3 regions of the Shewanella sp. BJSY2023SW001 genome follow, and region 3 is predicted to be linked to each of the others. Evidence: riboswitches for the same ligand, from Rfam matches in the RefSeq annotation. Region 3 holds a riboswitch; each other region holds the start of a gene.
What was found. A riboswitch is a leader RNA that binds a small molecule or an ion and turns the genes downstream of it on or off. The one in region 3 is predicted to bind lysine.

Region 1 (2,267 bases), on a different contig from region 3:
ATCCAGGTGCCGCCTTTTTCCGGCGCCCGACTGGAACCGACAAACACTTGGATCTGTTGGCGCACCGCCGGCAAGATGGTGGCAGGGTGTAACACCTTGGCGCCAAAAGTAGCCATCTCCGCCGCCTCATTAAAACTGATTTCTGCGATAGGCCTGGCGTTGGGAGCCAGTCTGGGATCTGTGGTGTAAATCCCTTCTACATCGGTCCAGATCTCAACCGCATCGGCTTGCAAAGCTTCTGCCAACAGAGCCGCGGAATAATCACTGCCGCCACGCCCAAGGGTAGTTGTTCGCCCCTCGGCATCGGCACCGATAAACCCCTGGGTCACCAACAGTTGCTGCTCAAGCAAGGGTTGTAATTTCTCTGTCGCCAGTCGCTTCAGTTCGGCGATTTGTGGTTCGGCCTTGCCGAAATGGCTATCGGTACGCATCACCTGACGCACATCAAAGGCGCTGGCCTTGGCACCGCGTTCTCTCAATACCGCGGCAAACAGCGCTGAAGAGCATTGCTCACCAAGGGACAGGATCTCATCAACCATAGCATTACTCGGCCCCTGCAACAGCTTGGCACTGAGCGTTGCCATACGGCTGAGCAAGGCATCCAGCGCCGCGGCAACAGCAGCAGGTCTACCAAGTTTGTCCAGAATCGCATATTGAATGCTGGCAATATCTTTCAATAATTTGAGACGGCGCTCATCCCCCATGTCTGCCTGAGACAACTCCACCAACAGATTGGTTACGCCACTGGATGCACTCACCACAACCAGACGAGTAGCCGAATTTCCAAGCACTATATCGGCACAGCGATTCATCGCCTGATAATCGGCAACTGAGGTACCGCCAAACTTGGCAACAACAAGAGACATCAGCGCATTCCCCCACAGGCAGGTGACAGGGAAAGGTCGACAACGAGAATAGACTTCATGAGTTAAGCTCCGAACAGATAACGTTCGAAGAGCCTGGTGCTGAGATAACGCACCCCAAAGTAGGGACAAAGCGATCGTCACCAGAAGCTCTCCACCAAAAACCAGGTGACAGCCGCCAGGATTCAGCCTGACCAACCGACCGGAGAGCGTTACCAATACGCATCCCGACCTCGGCGTTAATCTCCCTCATGAGCCGTCATAGGAAATTGGTTTCCTCTGACTCACTACCTAGTTAACGCTCCTCTTCTGTTCCTTTCTTGCGAAAGGGATGAAAAAATTAGCAATAAAGCCCTTATGAAGTCAATGCTAATTTGCATCCGATGAAATATCCTCAACTTATTTATCACTAAGTTCAGGTAATTCATTGACCAAACGAGCTCGGCTTGCAAATAATCCAAGCTCTATTTCATGCTTGCCTTTATGGCAGGGCACTAATGTCAGTAAGCCTTTATCCACATAATAAAGTGCATTCTGACGGTACTTGAATGCCAGTTCGATTGCCGCAGCCTTATCCAAAAACAGGGCCCAACTTTTTTCCATATGACTGAGATCCTCAGCCGCACCTATAATGGCCCGATAGGGTATGCCGAGCTTATCAATATCACCTTGTAATTGCCGATCGAGAAGACGGTTCTGGCAGGAAGTCAATTTTTGCCCCAGAGGGTTATGGGCGGTGACAATCGCAAAAGGAACAGCGGAAGAAAACGACTGAGTCAAAAAAAAGCATGCGCTCTGGTAGTACTGCCAGAGACTTTCAAATGCAGCATCCATTGTAGTATCTGTCTCTAATGAACCGGAGTTATTCTAGCAAAGGCTTACGAAATCCCCTAGCCCCGTGAGCAAGCTCACAGTAAGACAAAACACAAAACGCTTAAGTTTCAATATCTAACATAAAAACTTGTGACTTAGATCATAGTTAAACATTAATTTGTTAACATTTCATTTGTTAACAAATGCCTAATCCTAGTACAATGGATTGTATCGACAGAGACCTAGAGTTAAGCGTGTGACCAGGCTAGCGCCATTACGCGACAGCATAAGTCTCTAATGATAACGACTCTGTACCAAATGTAATCTGGTTTTAAGATCGCATTTTCTGGATTTTCCATGTCTTTCAGGAACTAAATCCCGCCACTGGGAATCCTAGAGAGTACAGTTCGCGCCTCTCCAGGTGGAGAGCATACTTTTTGCTAATCATGAAGTGTGTTGCCGTTTCATTTCAGTTTTGAACAGCACTTACGTGAACCCTGTGAATGTTGGCGTTTTAGAGAGTATAGCGGAGCGTCACCCGCGCTCATGGTTAGATAAACTGATTTAATTAGGTAAATAACATGCAAAACC
Region 2 (2,267 bases), on a different contig from region 3:
CGCGGCCAAAGCCATAGGTGGAGATATTCACCTCTTGGTTGCCGGTCAGGATTGCAAGGCCGCAGCCGATGCCGCCGCCAAGCTTGAAGGTGTCAGTAAAGTACTGTTGGCCGATAATCCTGCCTATGGTGCTCATCTTGCCGACAATATTGGTGAGCTCATCTTGTCTTTGAGTGGCGACTACAGCCATATTCTGGCTGCAGCCTCAAGCCAGGGTAAGGATATACTGCCAAGAGTGGCGGCTTTGCTGGATGTGGCTCAACTTTCTGAGATCACCAAGGTGATCGATGCCGATACTTTTGTCCGTCCCGTCTATGCCGGTAACGCCATGGCGACCGTTAAGAGTCTGGATAACAAGAAAGTGGCCACAGTGCGCGCCAGCGCCTTCGACGCCGTTGCCGAGACAGGTTCAGCTGAAATCAATCAGCTCGACAGCGTCTTTGACGCCAAGAGCAGCTTTGTCTCTCAGAGTTTGACCGAGTCGGCTCGTCCGGAGCTTGGCAGTGCCAGAGTGATTGTTTCCGGTGGTCGCGGTATGGGCAGTGGCGAAAACTTTGCCATGCTGGAAACCTTGGCCGATAAGCTTGGCGCCGCCGTAGGTGCATCACGGGCCGCCGTAGATGCCGGATTTGTTCCTAACGATTTGCAGGTCGGTCAGACAGGTAAAATTGTGGCGCCAGAGCTGTATATCGCTGTGGGTATCTCCGGAGCGATTCAGCATCTGGCCGGGATGAAGGATTCAAAAGTCATAGTGGCTATCAATAAAGATCCTGAAGCGCCTATTTTCCAGGTTGCCGATTATGGTCTGGAAGCTGATCTGTTTGATGTGGTGCCCAAGTTGAACGAGTTGATTTAATCTGTGATCTAGGTCACGATAGGCGGCTTTGGGGTAGCATCCTCAAAGCCGCCTATGTTTTTATGTGCCTCACGCCTGAAATCAGGCGTCCTGAGAAGTAGAGGCGCACTAAATATCAGTAGCGGTAAGCAGGGTGATTCCGTTTATGTATCGCGAAAGGATTTGGTGCCGAAGGGGTTGCGACTCATCAAAGTCCACCGCTGGGGCTGTTACCAAATAGGGGCAGCACTGCCATAGTATATTCTGTCGGGATGACAGATTGACGTTACTATGGAGCGCTACTGAAAGGACAGGTGCTACTCGGTATGTTTTTGCCTTTTCCCACCAGTTCAGTTGCCCTCCATTCGTATTTAACGAAGAACAAGACTCAATGACAGTACTAAGTTATGCCGACTCGGCACTCTCTTTGTTGCCGCCGGTTGTGGCAATTTTATTGGCGATCTTCACCCGGCGGGTGTTGTTATCTCTAGGGCTGGGAATACTGATCGGAGCCTTGTTGCTCAATCAATGGTCGGTGTTGGATACCGGGGTTTATCTGGGGCAAAGGGTGCTTTCCCTGGTTTGGGACGATGGCGCTTTTAATGCCTGGAACCTGTATATTCTGGGGTTCCTGGTGCTGCTGGGAATGATCACTGCACTGATTACTGTTAGTGGCTCTGCCAGAGCCTTTGCTAACTGGGCCAGACAGCATATCCGCAATCGTCGTGATGCTAAGCTGCTAACCATGTTTCTCGGTTGTGTGGTGTTTATCGATGACTACTTCAACAGCCTGGTGGTGGGCAGTATCGCTAGACCGCTGACCGACAGATATTATATCTCCCGCTCCAAACTGGCGTATCTTTTGGATTCAACCGCAGCGCCTGTGTGCGTTATCTCGCCGGTTTCCAGCTGGGGTGCCTATATTATTGCCCTTATCGGCGGTATTCTCACGGCTCATGGTTTTACCGAGACCGGACATCTGAGCGCTTTCGTGCAGATGATCCCGATGAACTTCTATGCCCTGTTTGCCCTGGCGCTCTTGCTATGCGTGGCCTATATGGAGCTGGATATCGGCGCCATGCGCAAACACGAGCTTAATGCCCGTAAAGGCAATCTCTATGATGAGTCCAAGGGACTGCCGCCAGGTGCCAATGCCGATCTGCCCGAGGCGGAAACCGGTCAGGTGCACGGCCTGTTCCTGCCCATAGGTGTCTTGGTGGTGGCGACCTTCTACTTTATGGTTTCCAGCGGCGCCGATGCCCTGGCGGCAGAAAGCCTGCCTTTCAGCATCATAGGTGCCTTTGAGAAAACCGATGTGGGCTCGTCACTGTTTTTTGGCGCTTCCATCGGACTGGTGGTAACGCTGCTGCTGGCCTTTATCCAGAAGATTGAAGCCAAGATGATCCTCAAGGCGCTCACCTCGGGGGCTCGC
Region 3 (2,267 bases):
CTCAGGATAGACCTCTACTGGAAACCACAGGCGTCAGCCAGATACAGGTTGAGCCCGATATGGCCGAAATCCATGTTGAAGTGTCATTAAGCGAATCTGATGCCAAGGCGGCCAAGGCCGCATCCGACCAGGCGGTGGCCGCTTTTATCGAGCGCCTGCTCAAGGCCGGGGTCGCCAAGGAGTCGATTGCCGCCGCCAATCTGAATCTGCAACCTGAGTATGTTTACCTCAAGGACAAGGCGCCCGAGCTCAAGGGGTATCGCGCCAGTCGCAGTGTGACAGTGTTGGTGAAACAGTTGGATCAGCTCAATCCCATACTGGACTCGGCGTTAATAGGCGGGATCAACAAGGTGAACCAGATCAACCTTAAGTCCAGTAAAGAAGCCGAGATGCGCAAGCAGGCGCGGCAGGCGGCCATTGAAGATGCCAAGCAAAAGGCCAGTGAACTGGCGGCCGGATTCGGCGAGAAACTCGATGGCGTCTGGTCGATTCGTTATTTCGACCAAGGCCCGGTGCGTCCTGTGATGTACAAGGCCGCCATGATGGCCGAAGGCGCTATCAACCAGAGCTATGAGTATGGCCAGGTAACCTTCTCCGACAGGGTCGAGGTCAGCTACAAGCTGCGTGACTGAGGTAAGCATTCGGGTGAGAGCCGTTGGCTCGCTGATGGAGCGAAGCAGTTTTTAACCGTGGCTCGTGAACAAGCGGTGCCGGTATTGCTAGGCCGTGACATGAGTCACTTCCTCTGGGCGTAATGCCCGCCTAGCGGGATATTTACCGCCAGAGGCGCAATCCGGCTTGCTATTGGAGCTGTGATAGTTAGAATGCCAGTCGAATACCTTTGAGTAGAGGCGCGCTGCCTAAAAGTAACCGGGAAGAGGGTGATGCCTTTGAGGCCCGGGGAAAGGAGTCGGCGCCGAAGTAGCCAGGCCATCAAACCTAGCTGCTGGTTCTGTATCTAACAGGTGCAGGACTGCCATAGTCATCCACTATGGAGCGCTACCTGAAGGAGCTGAGAAGTTTCTGCCCTCCTTGGTCTGAGTTTCTTCGATCCTATCGGTAGATCTCCACCTTTCTTGGTGTAAAGAGATCATGAATATCATGCATTTTGCGGACTCTCCCTGGTCCATAGTTCCTCCTCTGCTGGCGGTTGCGCTGGCGATCATCACCCGTAGAGTACTGCTCTCCCTTGGGGTAGGCATAGTCGCCGGCAGCCTGATGTTGCAGCAGTTTTCACCGCTGCAATCGCTGCGCTACCTGTTTGACAGTGTGCTGAAAATCTTCTGGGTCGATGGTGCTCCCAACAGCGATAACCTGAATATGTTGCTGTTTATGCTGCTGCTGGGTGGGCTTATCAGCTTGATGACCGCCTCGGGTGCGACCCGGGCCTTCGCCGAATGGGCCGCCAGGCGCTGCCAGAGCCGCAAGGGCGCCAAGTCGCTCACCGGCTTGATGGTGTTTGCCTTTTTTATTGACGACTTTTTCCACAGCCTGTCGGTGGGGCCCATTTGCCGCCCTGTGACCGACAGATTCCAGATCTCCCGCGCCAAGCTGGCCTATCTGCTGGACTCGACTGCGGCGCCCGTATGCGTATTGATGCCCATTTCTTCCTGGGGAGCCTATATCATCGCCCTGGTGGGCGGCATACTCGTGGCCCATGGGGTGACAGAGCAGAGCCCGATCGCCGCTTTTGTGCAGATGATCCCCATGAACCTCTATGCGGTATTTACCCTGATCATGGTGGTGGTGGTGATCGCTTTCCAACTGGATATTGGGCCGATGCGACAGCATGAGCAGCGGGCGCTCGAAGGTAAGCTCTGGGATGAATCCAAGGGCAGGCCCATAGGATTGGATATGGAAGCCCCGGCCGACAGCCGCGGCGGCATGCTGGATATGGTGTTGCCGATAGTGACACTGACGGCGGCGAGTATCTATTTCATGCTGGACTCAGGGGCTCAGGTATTGGCCGCCAATGGTCAGGCCTTCAGTGTGCTGGGCGCCTTTGAACATACCAATGTGGGCTCATCTTTGGTTTATGGCGCCCTTTGCAGCCTGGCGGTGTCCGGCTTGTTGGCCCTGCGTCTCGGCCTTGGGATATCCACTTGGCTGCGCGCCGCCCCCAGAGGCGTCATGGCCATGTTGCCGGCTATCAATATACTGCTGTTTGCCTGGACCATAGGCGCCGTGGTGCGTGACATGGAAACCGGCAAATATCTCGCTAGCCTGGCTAACGGCAACCTGCCCGCAGGGCTGCTGCCTGTGGTGGT

Region 1: it holds a riboswitch for lysine, as region 3 does, so the genes downstream of both, lysC (lysine-sensitive aspartokinase 3) here and ACMHXH_RS14730 (Na+/H+ antiporter NhaC family protein) in region 3, are expected to answer to the same signal.
Region 2: it holds a riboswitch for lysine, as region 3 does, so the genes downstream of both, ACMHXH_RS13070 (Na+/H+ antiporter NhaC family protein) here and ACMHXH_RS14730 (Na+/H+ antiporter NhaC family protein) in region 3, are expected to answer to the same signal.

Annotation. Positions count from the first base shown of each region.
Region 1 is NZ_JBKORF010000010.1:22,155-24,421, forward strand. It holds gene lysC (lysine-sensitive aspartokinase 3) at 1-866, opposite strand, end outside; lysine riboswitch at 1,003-1,180, opposite strand; gene ACMHXH_RS01520 (DUF3293 domain-containing protein) at 1,263-1,697, opposite strand; gene arcA (two-component system response regulator ArcA) at 2,258-2,267, shown strand, end outside.
Region 2 is NZ_JBKORF010000055.1:5,144-7,410, reverse strand. It holds gene ACMHXH_RS13075 (electron transfer flavoprotein subunit alpha/FixB family protein) at 1-856, shown strand, start outside; lysine riboswitch at 947-1,145, shown strand; gene ACMHXH_RS13070 (Na+/H+ antiporter NhaC family protein) at 1,227-2,267, shown strand, end outside.
Region 3 is NZ_JBKORF010000065.1:34,718-36,984, reverse strand. It holds gene ACMHXH_RS14735 (oxidative stress defense protein) at 1-632, shown strand, start outside; lysine riboswitch at 839-1,010, shown strand; gene ACMHXH_RS14730 (Na+/H+ antiporter NhaC family protein) at 1,093-2,267, shown strand, end outside.